DNA from 4 places in the Paenibacillus sp. FSL k6-2145 genome. Region 2 is predicted to be linked to each of the others. Evidence: riboswitches for the same ligand, from Rfam matches in the RefSeq annotation. Region 2 holds a riboswitch; each other region holds the start of a gene.
The links. Region 2 has a riboswitch for thiamine pyrophosphate ahead of NZ043_RS11775 (ABC transporter substrate-binding protein). Riboswitches for the same ligand answer to the same signal wherever they lie in the genome.
Positions count from the first base shown of each region.

Region 1: linked by a shared signal. The riboswitch ahead of tenA (thiaminase II) and the one ahead of NZ043_RS11775 (ABC transporter substrate-binding protein) in region 2 are both predicted to bind thiamine pyrophosphate.
Region 3: linked by a shared signal. The riboswitch ahead of NZ043_RS13740 (ABC transporter ATP-binding protein) and the one ahead of NZ043_RS11775 (ABC transporter substrate-binding protein) in region 2 are both predicted to bind thiamine pyrophosphate.
Region 4: linked by a shared signal. The riboswitch ahead of NZ043_RS27105 (thiamine phosphate synthase) and the one ahead of NZ043_RS11775 (ABC transporter substrate-binding protein) in region 2 are both predicted to bind thiamine pyrophosphate.

Region 1 is NZ_CP150267.1:5,779,387-5,785,429, forward strand. It holds gene NZ043_RS25445 (endo-1,4-beta-xylanase) at 1-2,287, shown strand, start outside; TPP riboswitch at 2,494-2,591, shown strand; gene tenA (thiaminase II) at 2,705-3,367, shown strand; gene NZ043_RS25455 (spore coat protein) at 3,589-3,885, opposite strand; gene NZ043_RS25460 (hypothetical protein) at 3,897-4,097, opposite strand; gene NZ043_RS25465 (zinc-dependent alcohol dehydrogenase) at 4,129-5,265, opposite strand; gene NZ043_RS25470 (spore coat protein) at 5,262-5,648, opposite strand; gene NZ043_RS25475 (spore gernimation protein GerQ) at 5,660-5,902, opposite strand.
Region 2 is NZ_CP150267.1:2,631,336-2,637,378, reverse strand. It holds gene NZ043_RS11795 (MFS transporter) at 1-533, shown strand, start outside; gene NZ043_RS11790 (hypothetical protein) at 977-1,477, opposite strand; gene NZ043_RS11785 (VOC family protein) at 1,661-2,047, shown strand; gene NZ043_RS11780 (NAD(P)-dependent oxidoreductase) at 2,065-2,820, shown strand; TPP riboswitch at 2,966-3,078, shown strand; gene NZ043_RS11775 (ABC transporter substrate-binding protein) at 3,300-4,340, shown strand; gene NZ043_RS11770 (thiamine-binding protein) at 4,595-4,885, shown strand; gene NZ043_RS11765 (ABC transporter permease) at 4,885-5,643, shown strand; gene NZ043_RS11760 (ABC transporter ATP-binding protein) at 5,681-6,043, shown strand, end outside.
Region 3 is NZ_CP150267.1:3,088,347-3,094,389, forward strand. It holds gene thiM (hydroxyethylthiazole kinase) at 1-58, opposite strand, end outside; gene NZ043_RS13730 (ABC transporter substrate-binding protein) at 1,052-2,125, opposite strand; gene NZ043_RS13735 (ABC transporter permease) at 2,289-3,119, opposite strand; gene NZ043_RS13740 (ABC transporter ATP-binding protein) at 3,109-3,873, opposite strand; TPP riboswitch at 4,032-4,135, opposite strand; gene NZ043_RS13745 (radical SAM/SPASM domain-containing protein) at 4,317-5,192, shown strand; gene NZ043_RS13750 (pectate lyase) at 5,542-6,043, shown strand, end outside.
Region 4 is NZ_CP150267.1:6,163,699-6,169,741, forward strand. It holds gene NZ043_RS27090 (thiazole synthase) at 1-584, opposite strand, end outside; gene thiS (sulfur carrier protein ThiS) at 587-790, opposite strand; gene thiO (glycine oxidase ThiO) at 787-1,959, opposite strand; gene NZ043_RS27105 (thiamine phosphate synthase) at 1,977-2,672, opposite strand; TPP riboswitch at 2,866-2,975, opposite strand; gene NZ043_RS27110 (ABC-F family ATP-binding cassette domain-containing protein) at 3,051-4,601, opposite strand; gene NZ043_RS27115 (hypothetical protein) at 4,740-5,723, opposite strand; gene NZ043_RS27120 (hypothetical protein) at 5,710-6,043, opposite strand, start outside.

The sequences.
Region 1 (6,043 bases), 3.1 Mb from region 2:
GGCCGAAAGCTGGAACCCGATCGGTAGCGTGAAGATTGCCAAAACAGAATGGAACACATGGCACAAGATCACCGGAAAATTTCAGTATAGCGATGATCCCACTGAATTGAATTTGTTCATCGAAACACCCTACATCTCTGAAGATAGCGTAGATACGTTATCGTTCTATGTGGATGATGTATCATTTACTCTGGCCGAGCAACTGGAGATTGAAGCAGGGATTCTGTCTCTGGAGGACCTGTATCAAGATGATTTCCCCATTGGTGCAGCGGTGTATCGCTGGCAGTTGGAAGGCGCATACGGACAACTGCTCACAAAGCATTTTAACAGCTTGACCGCAACCTATGAGATGAAACCGAAGTACATGTCTCCTTCCGAAGGTGTTTATGAGTTCGAGGCAGCCGATCAATATGTTCAGTTCGCTGAGGAGCATGGTATGGGCGTACGCGCACATGCGTTGTTGTGGCATATTGATGCTGCAGAGTGGATGTTCAAGGATCCTCAGGGTAACCCTGCGAGTCGAGAATTACTGCTTGCCCGGATTCAGGATTATGTCGAAACCGTCATGACCCGATACAAAGGTAAGATCTATGCCTGGGATGTGGTAAACGAGGCGATTGCGGATAGCAATGGTGATGCCAACGGTTTACGTAAAAGTTCCTTTTATGAACTAATCGGTCCGGATTACATTGAAAAAACCTATGAATTCGCTCGTGCAGCCGATCCGGATGCCAAATTATACTACAACGAATACTTCACGGAAATCCCTGAGAAAAGAGAGCATATGTTTCAGTTGGTCAAACGACTGAAAGAGAAGGGACTCATCGATGGTGTGGGTTTGCAATCCCACTATAACCTGGAATCCCCGCCCATCGAGGAAATTGAAAAAACGATCAACATGTTCGTCGAACTTGGATTGGATATTCAGATCACGGAACTGGATGTGGATAGCGGAATTCCATTTGGTGAAGAGATGTCGGATGAAGTTGCGGTAAAACAGGCGTATCGATATAAGGAACTGTTGGATTTGTACAAAAAACACAAAGATCACATTTCTTCAGTTACCTTATGGGGACTCCAAGATGAGAAGTCTTACAACAACCAGGCGATGCTGTTTGATTCAGCCCTGAAGGCCAAAAAAGCATACTGGGGACTCGTGGATGAATCCAGCTTGCCTGTGTTGACACAGAGAGCCGTCTCACTTTCGGGTAAACCGGATATCAAAAAACAGTCACAAGATCCGCTCTGGAACAAAGCGGTGTCTACTCCACTGAAGGGTGACTCTTCGGGATCAGCCAGTTTCAGAACCTTATGGGATCAAAGTAACCTGTATATCCTTGTGGATGTTCAGGATGCGAAGTCAGATGTGAATGACAGAGTAGAACTCTTTGTTGATCTCAATAATGGCAAGACCTCCACATATGAAGCAGATGACCGACATGTAATCATCAAGCGGTCAGGCAAAGCTGAGGGCGCGGAGCGGCGTTCATATCGTGTACGCGAGACAAAAGCTGGATATCAGGTTGAATTGTCCATTCCATGGGATGGTATCCAAGCCGATTCAGAATATGAAGTTGGCTTGGATATCCGTGTGACTGATGGCGGTGCAAGTGGGACACAACCTTATAATCCACTGTACTGGAATGATCGAACACAATCTCAGGAACAAGATACAAGCAAATACGGCGTGATTCAGCTTGCCCCTATGCCCAAATCTGCACAAGCTGTGCAAGGGATTGTTCAGATTGATGGGAAGAAAGACGCCCTATGGAATAAGGCTGTTCCATTTGAAGTAAAAAGGTTGAATGAGACCGAAGGTGCAGAGGCAGTGGCTCGCGCAATGTGGTCAGGGGAGTATCTATATCTGCTGATTGACGTCACTGATCCAAACATCATCACAGATAGCATCAACCCATGGGATCAGGATTCGATTGAGATTTTCCTGGATGAGAATCACCAGCGCACACCGTATTTTCAATATGATGATGCCCAGTTCAGAATCAGTGCAGACAATGTAGGAACCTTTGCAGGGGGTGCCTCACCCGGACGCCTTGTAAGTGCTGTGAAGAAAACAAATAAAGGATATCTCGTAGAAGCCCGAATCCAGTTACATTCACTGACGCCCAAAGCAGGAAATGTTCTCGGTTTCGATCTTCAAATTAACGACAATCAGGGCGGAGGTAAACAGAACGTAGCCAAATGGAATGATACGACCAATGAGAGCTGGAGAAACACTTCCCAGTACGGAATACTCACTTTTGTCGGAAAGAACAAACTCGGGCATTAAATCATTGGCAGTAGTTCAAAGAATAGAAACCATCATAACAGTAGCTAAAACTCAACCATTGTTGTGATGGTTTCCGTCGTTTAAATACGTCTCTCAAGCTGATGAGGTGGGATACAAACTGCCTTGACTATATTTAACAGCCCTTGATATACTAAATGGATGTTATTTTTTCTTTTATGCGGATAAGAAAGTAATCAACTACATACAACCGTTTGCAAGGGAGCCTTAACCGGCTGAGAGGGTGTTAAACCGACCTTACCTGATTTGGATCATGCCAACGTAGGGATGCAACGATGAAACGCTGTACTTGGGTAGCTCATGCGAACCCCCTTGTTTTAGTGTATTTGTCTGCGAAACATCCTATGGATGTTTCGTTTTTTTGTTTTTAAATACGTACATTATGAATTGGAGGAACACATGTTGACTATTTCAGAGAGACTATATCAGGCAGCACAGCCTGTGTGGAAGGAATGTCTTGAGCATCCTTTTGTTAAAGGGATCGGAGATGGTTCTTTACAGGTTGAACAATTTCGTTATTATTTGCTGCAAGACTACATGTACCTGTACGATTATGCCCGTGTATTTGCACTAGGTATTGTCAAGTCGCACGACCCCAAATTGATGCAGTTTTTTAGTAAAAACGTAGATAACATCCTGAATGGTGAAATGAAAATTCATCGTTCTTATATGGAGCGATTAGGAATTACAGAGGATCATGTTTTTCAGGTAAAACCTGCACTGAAGAATGCAGCGTATACTAACTATATGCTCTCTGTTTCCCATGCGGGCGGCATAGCAGAAGTACTTGTATCCATTCTGGCCTGCTCATGGAGCTATGCAGAGATTGGTCAAGTTCTTTCCCAAAAGCCAGGTGCAGCTGATCATCCCTTTTATGGAGAATGGATCACAGGATATGCTTCCTCTGAATACAACAGCAACAATCAATCCCTTGTCGCGTTAACGGATAAGCTATTAGAAGGCTGTAGCGAGGTAACGTACCAACGGATGGAAGATATTTTCGTGATGTGCAGTCGCTTTGAACTTGATTTTTGGGAGATGTCATGGAGGCTGGAGGCTTGAGCTTACTGGTAGTTGATTAAAGGTCTCGGTCGTGGAGCTGCAAAGGGTAATCAGTCTCAGAATGGAAAATAAGTAGATTTACGTAAAGGAACGCTAGTATAAGCGTGTTTCGTGACGATGCCAAAAAAAGGGCGGAGTGTATCCGCCTTTTTTCATTGTTGAAATTCTTGACACAGGAGCATTTTATACTCTGAAGTCTCTGGCTGAAATCAAAAAGGGCGTCAGGACGGAATGTTCATAGCAGTCTGAATGTTTTTCAGATCGAGCTGAATTTGCTCTGCAATATGGTAAGGGTGGTATAAGCCATGCTGCATCATGTAATTTGATATCTTTTCATGAGAGTCTATGGCTTCATCGAGCTGTTTCATCAAAATTTGTTTGATTTCGGGGGTAGCACATTCGGTCACAGCCATGGCGTAGTTTCTGACGCCGCTCTTGGCGTTCATCAAAAAATCCATTGCGATCACTTCATCGGTCAGCGTATTAAGACCAGTCATGTGTTCTAATATTGGGTTCATTTTTTTATCTCCTATACAGTCGCTTTAGACAGCACTCCACCGAGCTCCTGAAGCTGCTGTTGTGATAATGTCGCATCTTGTTGCAAAATTTGCTTGAGCTCCGGGTCGGTTACCAGAGCTTGCATGGTCTTGGATTTTGTCATGCAAACCGTCTTGAACGCAGCTATTTCATGCACCTCGAGCATCTCATGCAAAGCGTATGTGGAATCCATTCAGATTGTCCTCCCATGTATCAATTCATATTTAAGGCTTTAAGATGACTTTAATGCAATCGTCCGTTTTTGTATCGAACACTTCATAGCCCCGCTTGGCCTCGCTGAGCGGAATGACGTGCGTAACGATGTCCCCAGGGTCCACTTTGCCAGACGTAACCAACTCGTACATGTATGGCATGTAGTGAATGACCGGAGCTTGTCCGGAACGGATATTCACGTTTCGCTGCATGATGTCACCGAGCGGGAATCCGTTATAACGTCCGCCGTATACACCAGTGACTTGAATGGTGCCACCTTTGCGGACAGCCTGAGATGCAATGATAAATGCGCTCATGGTGCCGCCTTGCAGTTTCATACCGCTGGCTAGAAATTCAAGATCGCTCATCTTACCGTCCATTCCTACCGCATCAATCACGACATCGGCGCCGCCTTTGGTCATTTCCTTGAGAGTGTTCCCAATATTCTTATCCTGTTCGAAGTTTACGATTTCCACATTGTTTGTTCGCTTTGCATGCTTTAAGCGGTAATCGACATAGTCGACGGCTATGACCCGCTTAGCACCTTTCAGCCAGCAGAACTTCTGGGCCAGGAGTCCGACCGGACCGCAGCCGAGCACGATGACTGTATCACCATTCTTAACGCCGGCGTTATCTACGCTCCAGAATGCCGTCGTCATGGCATCGGCGATCAAGCTTAGCTTTTCGTCCGGTTGTTCGCAGTTTTCAGGGATCTTAAAGTGGGTAAAATTGGCAAACGGGACCCGTAAATATTCGGCTTGCCCGCCGGGATATCCGCCGGTCGTTCCGGAGTAGCCGAAATATGCGCCCATATCCCCGTGTTCGTTTGAATTGTCACATTGGCTTTCCAGCTGATTTTTGCAAAAAAAGCATTCTCCGCATGCGATGTTAAACGGAATGATCACACGGTCACCTTTTTTTACCTTGGTCACGCCAGGACCTACTTCTTCTACGATCCCCATCGGCTCATGCCCGATGACATAGTTCTCCTGAAGGTTAGGGATCATCCCGTGAATAAGATGAAGGTCAGAACCGCAAATGGCGGTACTGGTGATCTTTACGATCATATCGTCCGGTTTCACAATCTTCGCATCCGGCACCTCTTTGACCACGACATTTTTAACCCCTTGATACGTTACCGCCTTCATGCTTTATGTCCTCCAATATGTTCATCTGGGGTCCGATCAAACATCCCTTTACGTGACGTATCACCCGGGAACAGATTCATCTGCCCGATCATCACCGTATTTTTCGCCGAAAGCTGATCGAGTTGGTACTGTTCGTTCAACTCATAAGGATGAAACCACTTTTTGCGCATCATGAGCTCCGAGATTTCTTGGTGCATTGCAATCCCCTGCTTAAGATGAGTATGCAGCAGGGCTCTTACATCCGGTGAAGCCGTTTCCGTCAGGGCGATGGACAAATTACGTACACCCTCCTTGGCACGAAGAAGGAAGTCCATGGCAAAAGTCATATCTGCCATTTCCGGCATATTCAATGAATTAATCAGATCTAAATAATCGGTATTCATCTGAGTTCCCCTTAATGTGTTATAGGTGTCGGATTATTTGGAACGGGTGCTTGGAAAGGAGCTCTTGCGTAGATTGCTTGCAGCTCAGCGATCTGTTGTATGGATTGAGTTACGTCTTTCTGCATTAAGGCTTTTAGCTCTTGGTCAAAGACCAGGCCTTGCATAAGTTTCGACTTAGCGATGCAGAGCGTTTTGAAGTTTAACGCTTCATGCAGTTCCATCGATTCGTGCGGCGCTAGCGTTGGATTAGCCATTCAGAAATGATCACCTCCTTTTTCATCAAGATTAGATTTTCCAATGCATCGGATCTTATACTAATATGGATCACCGGAGAGGTAAGATCCGAATATTCCCATGTACTCGCAGGGATATAAACAAAATCTCAATCCCATACT
Region 2 (6,043 bases):
TATATGTTGGCACAGAGATGAGTCTTGCGAACTTCATGCCAGCGATTCTGATTGAGAAAATGAACATGAAGGAAGCCGGAGCAGCGCTTAGTGTCACCTGTTTCTGGATTGCCATGTCCGTGGGACGACTCTTCGCCGGGTATATCGCAGAGAAATTCCAATACCGCGTCTATGTCCTGTACAGTTGTCTTGCATCTGTTCTTTTGTTAATGGTATTTCCATTTACAAACCAAATCTGGTCTGCATTTCTCATCATCTTGCTGCTTGGACTTGCGATGTCAGGTATTTTCTCCATTGCCCTTGTCTTCGCCAGTAAACTGCTGCCCGGAACAGAAGAATCCACACCCAGCATTTTGATTGCCTCAGGTGGAGTTGGCGGTGCCATTCTGCCTTTGACTACGGGATGGAGTCTTGATCATCTGGCAGTTAATCAGTCTGCATGGATGCTTGCGATCTTTGCAGTTGGCCTGCTTGTCATTAGCGTGATCACGTATCAATGGCAGAACAAACATGTGGTCGATCCAGCGACTTAACAGTTATGTGTCGTTGCAGTCCTGAGAATTAGAATTACCTATTATTGAGATTGAGATTGAGATTGAGATTGAGATTGAAATGTCTACTGTCATGACCTGACGGTGGACATTTTTTTGTAGCGTTACTCTGTTGTAACGAACCTAGCACACGCTATTCCCCTCCATTTCTGCATGTTTGAAATCTAACGAATCCTAGAGACGTTATTATAGATAATTATCTAAAATTCAAGGTCTCGTTGCAGTTTTTCTGCATAATAACACCCCTGAGATTCGTTAGATTTTTCATTCCCTAAAAACTGGCCTAATAAGGCGTTCTTGATTCGTTAGCGCTGTAATGGTGGCAAGTGTCCTATCTTTGCCTCTCTCTCACCTTTCATTAAAGGTGAGAATAATATCTATTCTTTTGCACAAGATTGCCCAGGAAATACTTATGGCCAACCGAATCACACACTTTTGTTAACGACAGGCATTACGGGCCCGTTATCCTTGATGAATTTACCGAATACATATCGTACGAGTGGTCCCAAAATGATCAATTGATATGGAAACGCCAGGCTGAAGTTACGAGCGATTGTATGAAGGTACGTACGGAGTAAGGAAGCCCCACTTAACTGATTCGCAAGATATGCCGAGATCATTCCATACATGGACATGATCAGAACCATGCCAATCACCATGAAAAATGACATGACGAGCACACCCAAAATCATGTTGGACTTGTCAAAGGGCAAGGAGAATGCAATCTTTCTCGCCACAGGGCCAACAATGAAAGACTCCACCAGAAACGCGATGACAAAACATAGTATGAATTGAAGCAGTATCTCAAGCGGGGACATCTTGCCGAGTAACCCACTGTGCCATAGATTGAAGAACATCATGACCAAGACCATTCCTGTACACATCATTAATCCGAAAATAATCTGTTCCTTTTTGCTGGTTGGCAATTCTCTCATCCTCTCTGTTTACCTTCGTAATTATAGAGATGACCAAACCCTCCACATAAGTGAACATTCTGTGAACAATTATGATTTTTCCAATTTAAAATTGGATTTGACAACCATGTAGTACAGCCCTATGATATCCCTTAAAATGGTAGAAACATTCACTACATATGGAGGAATTTAATTATGAGTTTTCAAAAGCGCATTGACCATGTCGGTATTGCCGTTCGTGATCTGGAGACCACGCTGCGTTTCTATACGGAGATTGTTGGTCTTGAATTGAAAGACCGGGTAACCCATACCAACGGCGTCATTCAGCTCGCCTTCCTTGGCTTCAATGGAAGTAATGAGACTGAGATTGAGTTAATTCAAGGTTACAGCGACAAGCTGCCTTCCGAAGGTACGGTACACCATTTTGCGATCCATGTAGATGACCTTGATTCTGAGTACAAACGCATCCAAGCCACCAAAGCCGTATTTATTGATGGAGAGATTATTACACTGCCTAACGGTTACCGCTATTTCTTCATCTATGGACCTGAAAAGGAATGGATTGAGTTCTTCCAGCGCTAAGAATTGGAGTTGATTTCATGAACATTTTAATTACCGGCGCAGCCGGGAAAATTGGCCGGGACTTGTCCCAACACTTGTCAGAAGCATATCACCTGCGACTAACGGATTTGAATATCGACAGACTGCATACGTATCAAGAAACCGACCATGAGATCATGACACTGGATGTGACAGACCCTGAAGCCTGTCAGCATGCTTGCGAAGGCATGGATGTGGTAGTACATCTGGCGGGAGACCCTTCCCCGAATGCCGGATTCTATGAATCGTTGTTGGACATCAATATCAAAGGTACATTTAATGTATTCCGTGCAGCTAAGGAGCAAGGTGTGCAAAGAGTCATTCTGGCGAGCAGTGCACAGACGATTGAGGGGTATCCCATTGATGCTCAAGTCTATCCGGACATGCCAACACGCCCACGGAATTTGTACGGGGTTAGCAAATGTTTCGGAGAATCGCTCGCTTCCTATTTTGCGTATACCGAAGGTTTACAAAGTGTAGCAATACGTATAGGTGCATATGATGATTTTCAACCGGACGGACCAGCGCTGGAAGCAAGGGATATGAGCGCGTATATTAGTCCGGCTGACTTGTGTGATTTGATGTTCAAAGCAATTACAGCTACCAATCTGGAGCCCTTCACCATACTGCATGGGATCTCGAATAATCGGTTTAAACGATTGAATCTGGAAACCACTCAGAAACAGGTAGGCTATGACCCAAAATCCGATGCTTTTGCACTCAGCCAGATTGCCTTATATGATTCGCCACGATAATTATTGAAAATAACACATCTAAACAGGCTGTTATACATATGTATAACGGCCTGTTTGATAAGTTCATACGTGTCCCCATCCAGTTCCTGACTGGACACGTTCCACCCGCTGGCCTATAATTACACCTAGTAATGCCCGTAACTTCATAGTTTCCCAGGGGAGTCGGAATTGGCCGGCTGAGAGTGTATCCCACCAAGATACTAACCCTTAGACCTGATCTGGATCATGCCAGCGTAGGAATCGGAGTATATCGAAATGGCACAGCCCTATGGCTGAACGCCACCTCTCTAACGCCTGCACGCGTCCCGGAATACGGGACGCTTTTTTAATGTTCTTTTATATAGCCAGAGAGCTAAAAAAAGTGACGTTATTCAGATCTCAACTGGTATAAATCTGTTGATTTATGCAAGATGATTGGATATGAAGCCAAGGAGTACCCCGTGCCACTCGGCCGGACATATCGAAGGAGAGAATTACAGATGAAATGGCGTAAAACGATGGGATTGATGCTCTTATGCGTGCTTATGGTGACTGTAGCCGCATGTGGCGGCAAAGAAGCTGCCCCGGCAGAACAGAACAGCAACACAAATGCGGAAAGCAGTAACAAAGGTGACACTGCCGCCCTGAAAGATATTAAAGTGGTGCTCGACTGGACACCGAATACGAATCATACCGGCCTATATGCGGCTGTAGATCAAGGTTTTTACAAGGCCGAAGGCTTGAACGTGGAGATTGTACAACCAGGTGCCGGTGGCGCAGATACGATGGTTGCCTCCAATGAAGTACCGTTTGGCGTAAGTTATCAGGAGAGTGTAACTCAAGCCCGCACACAGGGTGTTCCTCTCGTCTCCATCGCAGCAGTTATTCAGCATAATACATCCGGGTTCGCTGCTCCGGCGGATCGGAATATCAAATCACCGAAAGATTTTGAAGGTAAAACCTATGGCGGTTGGGGTTCCCCAGTCGAAGAAGCCGTGATGCAATCCATTATGGAGGGCGAAGGCGCCGATGTATCCAAAGTGAAAAACATTAATATGGGTGACGCTGACTTTTTCACCGCAGTGAAACGGGACATTGATTTCGCGTGGATTTTCTACGCCTGGACAGGTATTGAAGCCGAACTGCGCGGAGAACCGATCGACATGTTATATGTGAAGGATTATTCAGATGCATTGGATTACTACACACCTGTCCTTGTAACAAACGAGCAGACGATCCAAAACGACCCTGAGTTGGTGAAAGCATTCCTGAAAGCCACTTCAGAAGGGTATCAATATGCGATTGATCATCCCGAAGACGCAGCGAACATTCTGATCAAGGCCGTACCGGATCTAGATAAAGACTTGGTACTGGCAAGCCAGAAATGGCTTAGTCCAAAGTACACGGATGACGCCCGGCGCTGGGGTGAGCAAAAGCAGGAAGTGTGGCAGAACTACACCGACTGGATGTTTAGCAAAAAACTGCTGGATGAACAGATCGATGTAAGCAAGGCATATACAAACGAGTTTTTACCCCAATAAAATTTGCTTAAGTTTAACTTTTTTACACAAGAACGAAGAGTGCAGAACCCATCTGAAGAAGCGAAGCGCTCACCTAAAAGCTTTCTGAAAGAAAGCTCCTTCGGAAGCATATGCTATCCCCGGATTTCCTCCATTGAAATTCATTAAAGAAATCCGGGGATAACAGTGATCGTAAGAGGGTACTGCAATCGGAGTGATAAGTGTAAACCTGGTTCAATTCATGCAATTTATCACGAAAGGAAAAGTGATCTCTCATGGCAAGCACATTACTTAGCATTCAGGTTATTCCCAAAACGCCAAATGGCGAGAATTCTTACCCTTATGTAGATCGCGCAATTGAAGTTATTCAGCAATCCGGCCTGAAATATCAGGTGAACGCGCTCGACACCACGATGGAGGGGGAACTGGAGGAACTGCTGGAGGTTGTCCGTAAAATGCACGAGGTACTCGTGGAGGCTGGTAGCCCAAGCATCATCTCCCAGATCAAAATCGCCCATAGCCCTACCGGCTTCAGCATGGACACCCTGACGGAGAAGTATCGCTAATGCCTGCCTATTTCAAAAGTGTATGGCCGCCCATTGTGGCGGTTATTCTCTTTATAGCGATATGGCAGGGAGCCGTCTCCCTCTTCCATATTGAGAAATGGATGCTGCCTGCACCGTCCGACATCGCCCGCGAAGCGGCAACCCAGGCCGAACGGCTTGGCATGCACGCTTCCGCAACCATTCAGTTAACACTGATTGGATTCGCGGCTGGCACAGCGGTCGGATTACTGATAGCGATGGTGCTGCATTTGGTCCCTTTTCTCAAGTCGGCCCTGTACCCTTTACTTATTCTTAGTCAAAATATCCCGACCATCGCGCTCGCGCCACTCCTGTTAATCTGGTTCGGATTCGGGCTGTTGCCCAAGCTGATTACGATCATCCTCGTCTGCTTCTTCCCTGTTGCAGTGGCGGCGATGGATGGCTTGACCCGTACTGACGCGGCGATGATGAACTATATGCGCATGGCTGGTGCGAAACGTCATCAGATTTTCTGGAAGCTGGAGCTTCCCCATGCGCTGCCATCCGTGTTCTCCGGTGTCAAAATCGCCGCTACCTATAGCGTGATGGGTGCCATCATTGCCGAATGGATTGGTGCAGACAAGGGTATTGGTTATTATATGATGCTGCAAAAGTCGGCTTATCGCACCGATCGTTTATTCGTGGCAATCATGATTATTGTCGCTCTCAGCTTACTGCTCTTCCTGCTCATTGCACTATTGGAGAAGCTGCTCGTGCGCTGGCGGCCACAGAAGCGGTAGTAAAGATGTAATCTGTATATTAGGAAGTGATGACCATATGAATCGGCAACAGGACAAACAAGTCCAGCCTGGACGAGGAGCAAGTGTAATGGAGCCAAAGTACGATGAAAAACTCCACCCAGCTACGCCTGATCGACCTGCCACTCCTGCTCCGGTTCCACCTGCACTGGACGTTGTTGATGTTCATGCATCATTCCGTGAACGGCGGAGCAGGTTACCGGTTCTGAACGGCCTGTCACTGACCGTGAAGCAAGGCGAGTTTGTTGCTATCGTTGGACCTTCTGGCTGTGGCAAAAGCACCCTGTTCCATATCATCGGTGGTCTGCTGAAGCCACAGGAAGGCCAAGTGCTTATGAACGGTCAGAATGTAACGGGACAGCGTGGCAAGATTAGTTATATG
Region 3 (6,043 bases), 460 kb from region 2:
GGTTGGTGATATTGTGTACCAGCGGATGTTGCGTACGAACACGTTCCAGATAAGACATATAATTTCCTCCTTGTTTTGAAGTAACCCCATCGGCGGAAGTCCGATATCTGGAGTCACTCAGCAGAATAATAGGATATGAGTCTCCTTGTTGAGTAGGGGCGCAAGTATAACTACAGCCAGATGCATTAATACGGGAAAAGCAGAAACGTAAAATCTAAAACAATTTCATAACTCCCTAAAAATGGATTTTTGTAAATGGATATAGACAAATTGAATCACTTTGATCTATATCCAGCCTTGATTGAAACAGCTAAAAGGTGGATCCGTATAAAATGTAAATTCGCGAAAAGCAACAGTACAAATACGAAACAGTAAAAAACGAAACAGTATAAAAGACAGAATAAAGAAAGTGGAGCCATGGTATGTCTCCAAACTCAGGCAAGCGATACGGTGATGGACGTTAGCGTTCAAAGAGAGTCCTAAAGCCCTGGATGTCGATACCCGACTGATCGGGGCACGAAGGTCACACGATGTTTCTAAAGAACACAGGACGTCTTATATGGCTGTCAGATCCTCTTTATGAAATGTAAGGAACACAGGACACGTTATTTCCCAAATTCCCCTGACCGAAACACTATAAATTGCTATTTTTTCCGATATAATATGTCTCAGGTTCCTTAGATTTCTTCAACCGCTCCAAATCCTTGAATAGGGCGCCTCAGATTCGTTAGCGCTCGCTCCATGTTCTACTCTGGGCATATTAGGGCGCGATTCAGCTCATGGTAGGCCTGAAGATATGCGCTAACTTACATTACCAAATACATATCAACAAGCTACCCAAACGCATATCAAGCCACCAAAACGCATATCAAGCTGCCCAGATGCACATCAAGCCACTTAGGATTGTTATAAATTCTGATCCTCCGATGCTTGCTTCAGGCCAATTCCATTTCACAAACCTTCATGCATCCGATCCTCACGTTCTTGCTAACTTTGCTTTCATTCCCTTGCGTTCAGTCACTTTTCCTTTATTCCCGTTGCGCTCCTTTATTTACTCTCCTTGCAGATTAATAAAAGCATCCTCGGCTTTCACCGATTCAGGAATCAAATCCTGTTCAACGAGCCATGCGCGTACATTCTCCCAGGACGCCATTTCCTGCCGACCAAACATCTGACCATCTTCATTCATAAGTGGCAGTAAAATAGCCAGACTTTTGGTTTCAATCTCCGGGTCAAGCGGAGACGTTTCATTCTCATGAGCGAGCAGAATATTCAAGGCTTCTTCTGGATGCTCCGTTACATATTTCTGTCCTTTCTGGATCGCTTTGACGAACCGGGTAAGTTGGTCTTTTTTTGCTTCAATGCCAGCTTCACTCGCGGTCAGAACCAATTCATAATAATCAGGCACACCATAATCGACGGGGTTAATGGATTTCATGGCATGTCCTTCTTTCTCCAGAATCAGTTGCTCATGGTTAATAAAACCACCCATAATTGCATCCGCCTGTCCGGAAGCCAGCGAAGGAATCAGATCGAACCCAACGTCGACCAAATTCATGTTGTCGGGGTTGCCGCCATCCTTGCTAATCATCGTACGAACCATCGCTTCATACAGCGGAATCGAAGAATAACCGACAGTTTTCCCTTCAAGACCTTTGGGTGAGCTCACGTTGCCATTTGCTTCGGTCAACAGATGCACAAGCGGGTGGCGAACAACAGCAGCAATGGAACGTACAGGAATGTTCTCACTACGAGCGAGCAAAATTTGGGGCTGGTAGCTTAGAGCCAAATCAATTTTTCCAGCAGCAACAAGTTTGAGTGAATCATTGGTATCCGCAGGCATCTGAATTTCGACATCGAGACCTTGATCTGCAAAGTATCCTTTTTCCTGAGCAACGTAGATGAAGGAGTGTACTGCATTCGGGTACCAGTCGAGCATGATGGACAGTTTATCTTTGGCGTCTGATGTTGGCTCGGTTGCAGACATGTCTGTCTGTTGTGCATTGGTTGCAGAGTCTGTTGTTGGCGTGTTTTTGCTAGTATTCGTGGTGCTGCATCCGCTAACGATCAGCAAAAGGCTAATGAGCATGATGGGAAGCAGGGAGTATATACCTTTGTTATTCATAAATGAAGTTCCTCATTTCATCGTTTTGGTTTGTAGAAAATGGACAGCAGCATGTTAACGGACAATGTGACAATGAACTGATTGAAGATGCTGCTGAAATTGTGCATAAGGTATGTTTTGAAGATTGTAACTCCTGTATTTACCTCTAATTTCTGTCTAAGTATTATCCAACTTTTCTTTTGCCTCCATGACGATGACGCCGTATGCTAAACCGTTTCTCCAGCCAGGCAATCAGTACAAACAAAACGATCCCAAGTAAGGATAACAGCACAATAGCAGCAAACATCGCATCCGTGTTCATGTTGCTGGACATGCGGCGGCTGAAGTATCCGAGACCTTTGCTGCCACCGAGCCATTCACCAATCGTTGCCCCAACCACGCAGTACACCACAGACATCTTTAACCCCGAGAAAAAAGAGGGAAGTGCCAGCGGAACCTGGAGTTTGCAAAAAATATCCCACTTGCTGGCGCCCATGGTGAGCAGTAGTTCACGCTGCTCTGGATCGCCTTGGCGGAGTCCATCGTAGGTACTGACCACAATGGGGAAGAATGCGATTAAGAATACCACCGCGACTTTGCTCCACAACGTGTAACCAAACCACAGGATAAATACGGGAGACAAGGCAATCAGCGGGACGGTCTGACTGATCACGATGAAGGGATACAAGGCCTTTTCAATCGATCGATTCATATGCATGCCTGTTGCCAGCGTAATTCCAGTCACTATGGACAAGACAAAACCAACAACAACCTCCATAAAGGTAGCAGGCAGATGGATGGTCAACAGCAGACGACGATGCTCAACCAGTGAGCTTACGATGGCCGTGGGTGCAGGAATGATAAAGGAGGGCACCCATCCCATACGCACAATCACTTCCCAGATCGCCAGTAATAAGAACATGAGCATAATAAACAAACCATATTGGGAAAACGACCTCGGGAGCCACTTTGAACACCACGTCCAAACGCTAACCTCAGCTCTATCAATTTGCATGCAATTGTTCCTCCAGTTGTTGCCTCATCTGCACGAGAGCCGGTTCGTAGATCATGTCCGAATGCCTTGGGCGTGGTAAGGGAACCGTCATCTCCCGCAACTGCTGGCCTTGCCCCCCTGGAGTTAACAGAATGATACGGTCACTTAACAGCAGGGCTTCTTCGATGTCATGTGTAATGAACAGCACGGTTTGGCCAAAGCCCTCCCACAGCTCCAATAACCAGCGATGCATTTGTCGTTTGGTTAAGGCGTCGAGTGCACCGAAGGGTTCATCCAGCAACATGAGCTGCCCGCTTGTAAGCAAGGTACGCAGCAATGCCACCCGCTGCCGCATGCCGCCGGATAACTCATCTGGATAGGCCTGCTCATAACCGGACAAGCCGAACCTTGCCAATCCTGCGATGATATCGGCTCGTAGTTTGTTCTTGTTTTGTCGGCCTGGTGCCAGCTCGGCAGGCAGCATGCAGTTCTCCATGACGGTACGCCAGGATAACAGCAGATCTTTCTGCGGCATATAGGCGACTCGTCCGAGCCGTTGTCCTTGCGGTACATCAGCTATATCGATGGTGCCAGCGGTTGGCTCATGCAAGCCTGCAAGCAACTTGAAGAGTGTGCTTTTACCTGATCCGCTGGAGCCGATGAGCGAGACAAATTCTCCTTGTTGAACCTGAAGCGACACATTGGAGAGTACGGGTGAATCCTTTTTTTCGTGAAAAGCGAAGCTTACGTTGTGAATGGTTACATGGTTGGCCATCTGATCCTCACCCCCTTGATGTCAGACTGCTGGAATAACAACGGCATCCTGTACTCTGCAAAAGGAACAAAAAAGACCCACCCATTTCCGGAGAAATGAGTGGGTCTGTAAGTTAAATCCGCAATTTATCTTCACATACATGAAAAAATTCCGCTTACTAAAAGGCCGCTCCACTTCCCTCCGCTGGTATGATCCAGATCAGGTTCAAAGGGTCCGAATAGTCATATTCGTCTCAGCCGCAGGGGCTCCCCTAGTGCAAAAGTTCAAGATATGCAGTTGTGTGTTCAGCATATATCACTCGAACATGAACTGTAAAGAGGCAGCATGATAACTGAACAATTTACCTCGGCTCATGAACCCGATATAATAGGGATGGCCCGTATTGGCCGGATCACAAAATGCAGGTGGGATGTTCTCCCTCCTAGGCAGAATGGGGACCCGAGTTGAAAACGTTCAAAAAAGTATATATTGAGATCACGAGTATCTGCAATCTGGCTTGCAGCTTCTGTCCGCAGACGCAGCGTGCCAAAGGATTCATTGACCCTGAAGTCTTCAACAATATACTGGAACAAGTTAAACCACACACCAATCATATTTATCTACATGTCAAAGGCGAACCCTTGTTGCATCCCAAAATAGATCTGTTGCTTGATTCCGCACATGAGAAGGGACTCAAGGTGAACATTACAACGAATGGTACACTGCTGCCCAAGACTCAGCATAAATTGCTTGGCAAACCGGCGCTGCGGCAGATGAATTTCTCCCTGCACAGCTTCGATGGGCATGAAGGTTCAACAGATCGTGACGGATATCTGCGTCATATTTTGTCCTTTGTACATGAGGCCGTTAAGCACAATGTCATCATCTCTTTCCGACTGTGGAATCTGACGCAGGATAACTTCACGAATGCTCAGATGAATCGAAATCGGGAGACCCTTGAAGTGCTGGAACGTGAGTTCAATCTGGACTTCCGCATTGAGGAAAAAGTGGTTCCAGGCAGCGGGGTCAAAATTGCCCCAAATGTATACCTGAATCAGGACCACGAGTTCCAGTGGCCAAGTCTGGATGCACCTGAAGATGATGGCAAAGGCTTCTGCCATGCATTGCGTGGTCAGGCAGCTGTGCTTGTGGATGGAACGGTGGTTCCATGCTGTCTCGATGGCGAGGGTGTAATTAACCTGGGTAACGTGCACGAGAAGTCATTCTCGGAGATTATTGAGGGTGAGCGAGCGAACAATCTGGTATATGGCTTCTCCAGGCGGGAAGCTGTGGAAGAGTTGTGTCGAAAGTGCGGTTATCGTCAGAGATTCGGAGCCTGATATCTTATATCAGCAAGCCAGAAGACATTCAAGATCACACATTTGGAGACAAATGTAGTGGTCTTTCTTTGTTACCGGGGATTAAAGTGAGGGGTACATTACGTTACAAATGAGCATACCGTAGGTTGATATCAGCATATTGCTTGAGGGACCTGATATGCAAAAAATGCCGATATGAGAGGGATTGTGCGGTGTCATGATATATCTGATCTAATGATCATTCTAGTTACCTTCCTTATTTGGTAGGATTAGGTTGTGGGTCGGACAGAGGTGCACCTCTGACGAACTTCCAGAACAAGCTTAGGCTTGTACACTACCAAAAACGAGAGAATAAGGGAGGAATAAAATTATGAAAAAAATGTTGACGTTGTTGCTGTCCGCTGGTTTGGTTGCTTCTATATTTGGTGCCGTTCCGGCTGCGGCTGCACCTACCGTTGTAAATTCAACCATTGTGGTTCCAAAGGGCACGACCTATGACGGCCAAGGTAAAACATTTGTAGCCAATCCTTCCACACTGGGCGACGGATCTCAAGCTGAGGGTCAGAAACCAGTCTTCCGTCTGGAGGCAGGGGCCACGCTCAAAAACGTAAACATTGGATCACCAGCTGCTGATGGTGTTCACTGTTATGGCAACTGTAATATATCGAATGTAGTCTGGCAGGACGTGGGCGAGGATGCACTGACATTGAAGTCTGCCGGAACGGTTAACATAACCGGTGGGGCAGCGTATAAGGCTTATGATAAAGTGTTCCAGATGAATGCAGCTGGAACAATTAACATCAAAAATTTCCGTGCAGATGATATTGGCAAACTGGTTCGCCAAAATGGTGGGACTTCCTTCGCAGTTAACA
Region 4 (6,043 bases), 3.5 Mb from region 2:
ATCGCATAAGCAGCATCTTTTGGGGAGCGCAATCCTGCATCCACAATTACAGGTACAACGGCCTGCTCAATGATGATCTCAAGGTTATAGGGATTGATGATGCCTCTGCCAGCTCCGATGGGAGAAGCGCCAGGCATTACAGCATGTACGCCAAGCAATTGTAGCCTTTTGGCCAGAATGACATCATCCGAAATATAAGGCAATACCGTGAAGCCCTTTTCAAGCAAAATTTCGCAAGCCTTGTACGTTTCAATCGGATCTGGGAGTAACGTCATTCCATCTCCGATGACTTCGACTTTTATCATATCACAAAGTCCTGAAGCCCGCGCAAGCTCGGCAATTCGCACCGCCTCTTCCGCATTGGAAGCTCCAGCCGTATTCGGAAGAAGAGTGTATTTGTCCAGATCCAATGTATCCAGGAAATGCTTCTGGTTGCGCTCCTCCAGATTCAGACGACGAACAGCAAAGGTTAAAACTTCCGTTTCAGATGCTTCCACAGCCTGACTTTGCACTTCCAGATCCGAAAACTTGCCTGTTCCGAGCAACAATCTGGACTCAAACGTATATTTACCAATATTCAACATCATCAACCGCCTCCTACAAAATGTACAATCTCAATTCGATCGCCTTCTCTTAATGCCGTTGACTCATGATACTCACGGGTTAAAATATGCTTGTTCAGCTCTACAACTACAGTCTTGACTTGCAGATCAAAAGATTTAAGCAGTTTATCCACACGATTCAATCTGTCTTCAATCTCCATCCGTTGACCATTAACGATGATATTCACTGCACCACTCCCTTTCTGTTCAATCGCTCCGGACTCAGCGCCTCAATTCCGAGTTCTTCTGAGCTTTTGCCAGCGAGCAACTCAGCGATAAGCCTGCCTGTTATCGCACTAAGCAAGATACCGTTGCGGTAATGCCCAAAGGCGGCGAACAGCCCTGGTATACTCTTGCAAGCACCTATATAAGGCAGTCCATCTGGAGTTGCCGGTCTTACGCCTGCCCACGCTCGCATAAATTGTGCTTCTTTCATCCCAGGTACCCAGTGGGTAGCCGCTGTTAGCAGCTTCTGGACACCCTGTACAGAAACGTTAAGATCCGTTCTGCCTGGCAGACTGGTTGCCCCGAGCCAAACTTCGCCATTGGCTTTGGGAACAATATAGATATCCTCTGCATACACCGTTCTGTCAGGTCTGTACCCTGCATGTTCATCTGAGAACTGAACGGCGGCTATTTCTCCTTTTACCGACCACACAGGCATGCTCAGATTCACATGTCTCATCAACTCTTCACTCTGTAATCCAGCCGCTATAATGACATGTTTGCATCTCATCTCACCGATCGATGTGGTGATTCCCTGCACGCCAAGTTCGTTTGCTTGCACACGTATATCCTGTATGTCCTCCATAACCCGTGCTCCCAATGCTTGAGCGGATTCAGCATATGCCTTCGTTAGATGGACTGGAAGAATCTCACTCTCGTAAGGTCTGTAGTAGGCTCCATACGTATCTCTGTTAAGCCATGATGCCTCCTGTTGCACAACGGAACGATCCCACCATACCTCATCAGCAGAAGCAGACAACGCAGACTTCCGATTGTCCTTATAACTACTTAATTCTCTGTATGAACGAAAAGGAGTTAGGAATCCCTGGCGTTGCAGGCCAGTCTCTACCTCACTGAGTGTAGCCATTAGCACCTGTTGCTCGATAAGTAACTGTCTACTCTGTCTGGCAAGCTTAGCCATCAAAGGATGAGCAAAATCCTCACTGTCTGCCGCCAGCATTCCAGCCGCCGCGCAAGAAGTGCCTCCTGCAATCGCCGAACGCTCCAGCAACAGCACATCCTGTCCACGGGAAGCAAGCTCATAAGCGATAGCACAACCAACAACGCCTCCACCTACAATAATCGTTTCTGCATGAAACTTATCTGGTTTATCAATAACGATCTCTTTCATCCTCTCATCTCCTTGATTCAGGGACTCAGACTTTCTGTAGCAACGATAGCCTGCCTTAATAATGCAGCCGCCCGATCCGGTGACTCGCTCGCCCATACATTCGAGATCACGGCGACTCCCTGTGCCCCTGCAGAGCGAATAGCTTGAATGTTTCCCGGTTCGATGCCCCCAATCGCCATGACAGGAATGGAGACACGCCTGCACACTTCAGCAAGAGCATGTAATCCTCTGGGGTCAAGATCAGGCTTACTGTTGGTTGAGTAGACATGCCCGAAGAAAAGATAATCGGCTCCCCGTTCTTCAGCGATTTTTGCCTCATCGATTGAATGAACAGATACACCCAGACGAAGGCGCTGCACATTGCTTATAACAGCAGGGTTATAATTTCGTATCGCATCTTGCCCCCAATGTACACCGCCATAAATGTCATTCTGTGGAGGAAGTTCTGAACTATTGATAACAATGCGGCAAGATGGAATGCCAACGCTACGCAGACTTTGAGCCCAACCGATCTTGTCTTGCCATGTGAGTTGTTTTTCTCGTATGTGAATATAGTCCACCAAAGGCCAAACGTCCTTTGCAGCTTTTACAAAAGATGCCTGATCCCCTGCACCCGTAGATACAACATGCAATTCAAATGATTCTTGAACATGTTCATGAGAAATTACCGTACTGTTCATCTCCTTCCAGACTTGAATGCTATGAAAACACAAAAAAGCCACTCCCGTAGGGGAGTGGCTGCGTATTAATTATAGGACCAGATGACTGACTGATACATACAGTTCATTTCGTGCAATAAAGCTATAGACCTTATAGCCATAACGTTATACACGCAACTGCATGTTTCAATTTACTAAGCAAGACGGTTGAATTCTTTCGAATTGCCGTTTGCTCACGTCATTCACTGAAACGCGCTCGCCACTTCCCTACGCTGGTATGATCCAGATCAGGTGCAAAGGGTCCGGAATCGCATTCTTCCATCTCAGCCGCATCGTGCGGCCCCCCTAGTGTTCATATGAAGTTGTAGCCTATGTTACCATAGACGGTTTTTTTTGTCACCGTCATTTCTGTTAAACATTGTCTTGAATCGTTTAGTTTTTCTCAGACCATTCTTCGACATTCCATGTTTTGGTGACCCATCCCTCGTAGAAATCAGGTTCATGAGATACCAGTAACACCGTTCCCTTGAATTCTTTCAAAGCACGCTGCAACTCCGCTTTGGCTGTGACATCCAGATGGTTCGTCGGCTCATCGAATAGAATCCAATTGCTTTCACGCATCAAGAGTTTGCATAAACGAACCTTGGCTTGTTCTCCACCACTCAGCATATTAAGTGGACGAGTAATGTGCTCATTTTTCAACCCGCAGCGAGCGAGATGACCTCGGACCTCATTTTGGGTCAAATGTGAAAATTCATTCCAGACATCCTCAATCGGCGTGATATTCCCAGCACGAACCTCCTGCTCAAAATAGGCTGTTTCGAGGTAATCTCCTAAGAAAGTCTTTCCACTGAGTGGAGATATTTTTCCCAGGATGGTTTTCAACAGCGTCGATTTACCCACACCATTACAACCTACGATGGCAATTTTCTCACCACGTTCGATTGTCATTGTCATCTTAGGCAGCAAAGGATACGTATATCCAATTTCAAAATCAATACCCTCAAAGACCGTTTTACTGCTCGCACGGGCATCCTTGAATTTGAACGTTGGTTTGGCCGCTTCATCTGGGCGATCAATACGTTCAATTCTGTCCAGCTGTTTCTCCCGACTCTTCGCTCGACCTGAAGTTGAAGCACGTGCCTTGTTACGCTGAATGAAATCTTCCTGCTTCTTGATGTACTCTTGCTGTTTCTCGTATGCATCAATATGCTGGGCTTTATTCATATCAGCCATCTCGAGGAACTTGTTATAGTTCGCTGCATATCTCGTTAATTTGGCAAATTCCAAATGATAAATGACATTTACGACTTCATTCATGAATTCCGTGTCATGGGAGATTAAAAGAAACGCGTGCGGGTAGTCCTTCAGGTAACGTGACAGCCATTCAATGTGCTCTACATCCAGATAGTTGGTCGGCTCATCCAGCAAAAGAGCTGTAGGTTTCTCAAGCAGAAGCTTGGCAAGAAGCACCTTGGTACGTTGTCCACCACTTAGAGCTGCGACATCCCGATCAAGACCAATTGCGGACAAACCAAGACCATTGGCCATCTCTTCCACTTTTACGTCAATCAGATAAAAGTCGCCCTGTTCCAGTTGTTCCTGAATATCGCCCATCTCTTCCAGCAACTGCTCCAGCTTATCTGGATCTGCATCTGCCATCTGGTCCGTAATATTCATCATTTCTTTTTCCAATTCAAGCAACGGAAGGAATGCATCCTTAAGCACGTCACGAATGGTTTTGCCTGGGGTAAGCTTCGTGTGCTGATCCAGATATCCATAACGGACCTTAGGTGTCCATTCCACTTTTCCACTATCTTTAAGCAATTTACCGGTAAGGATGTTCATTAATGTGGATTTACCCACACCATTGGCACCAACAAGTCCTACGCGCTCTCCGGCAAGTAAACGAAATGATACATTTTTAAATAACGTGCGATCTCCAAAATTGTGACTTACGTTCTCTACTGACAATAAACTCATAAGATGAGGTTGCTCCTATCTATTAGACATTACTTTTGTTATTGTTCCGAAACCCTATTCTAGCACAGGTCCCGTCTTTTCTGAAAGTAATGTAAACAGTTCAAGAACCTCTTACATGATTTTGTCATACAGGCTACCCTAACGATTAGAGCATTTATATTCGAAATAGCCTTGCGCAGCTGCTTGTCTTGCGTCTGTGAACACCTCTTCAGCACGGTAACCATTACCACATGTGGAGGGGTAATAGTACCTGATACCCGTTAAAGGATCTACCCCACCTACGATGGCCGTTTTCTTCACAAGTCTGCCTCCACCGATCGCATAATTGTTGATCTTCTGGTCACCCACACCTATACCTTGGATAAAGGCCATAATCCCTGTATCGTTAATGGAGTTGTACCAATCTTCCTGTGCAACCAGGGGCATCGTGAACGTATAGGAAATACCGTTCTTTCTGGCAAACTCATTATGGCGGTTAATCACATCAGCCAGATCATCCTGCACAGTAGTCACAATCCGGCTTAGTCTAACTTGTTCAAATACGCTGGTATTCTGAAGTAAAGGAATCTGTGTGCTTGAGGCCAGTTCTTTTTGAAATCCTTCAATCCATTTCCCTGCATTTGCGTCATAGGCATATACGTAGTCGTCCAGTGTAAAGTTAATACTGTTACCATTAGAATCTGAATATGTATAAGGTTTCTTGGGGCTCCACACTTGCCTGAAAGAATCTTCACGGTGACCCGTCATCTCTGTTTCTGTGGACAACATATAATAGCCATCATAATCCAGAATAACCACGGCAGGAATGTAATTAAACATGTTTTGAATAGCTGCGGGATCATCCTGAATCCCCATATTCAAAGCCATCGTCTGAGTAAATGTTAACAAGGCAAGCTCTTTATCCGCTTTAACAAATTTGGTTGAATCATAACCTGCTTCATCATTTTGTTTCTCATTCTGATGCATGACTGCACCTGCATCCATGACTGCGGTTTGAAGTGCAGATCTGTATCGTTGACCAAGATATTGAGCCTCTTCGGCATCTTGGGTATGGAGTGAGATGATCCAGAAGAGCGGGAAGAAGATCAGCACAAATACAATGGATAGCTCAGTAATCTTCATTGAGGACCATACCTCCGTATGTGACAAATACTGCTGAAGCCTGAGCCGTGCCACTCAACCATTCACGAATGAGCATGGAAGGTGTACGATTTGTATTTTGGAGCGTCACGGTGAAAAAATCCCCTGTCGTCAACGTATATCTTCGGCCAGGATCATCAACCGGTATCACACCTGAGGATGGGAATAGTCTTTCTCGAATCTGAGCTGCATAATATCCATCCTGCACTACCTCATAGGTCCCGGTAAAACTGTTATTGTCCATCGGGTCTGTATAATGAGGTACATATTTCTTATGTAAATGTTCCATCGACACCTCATAC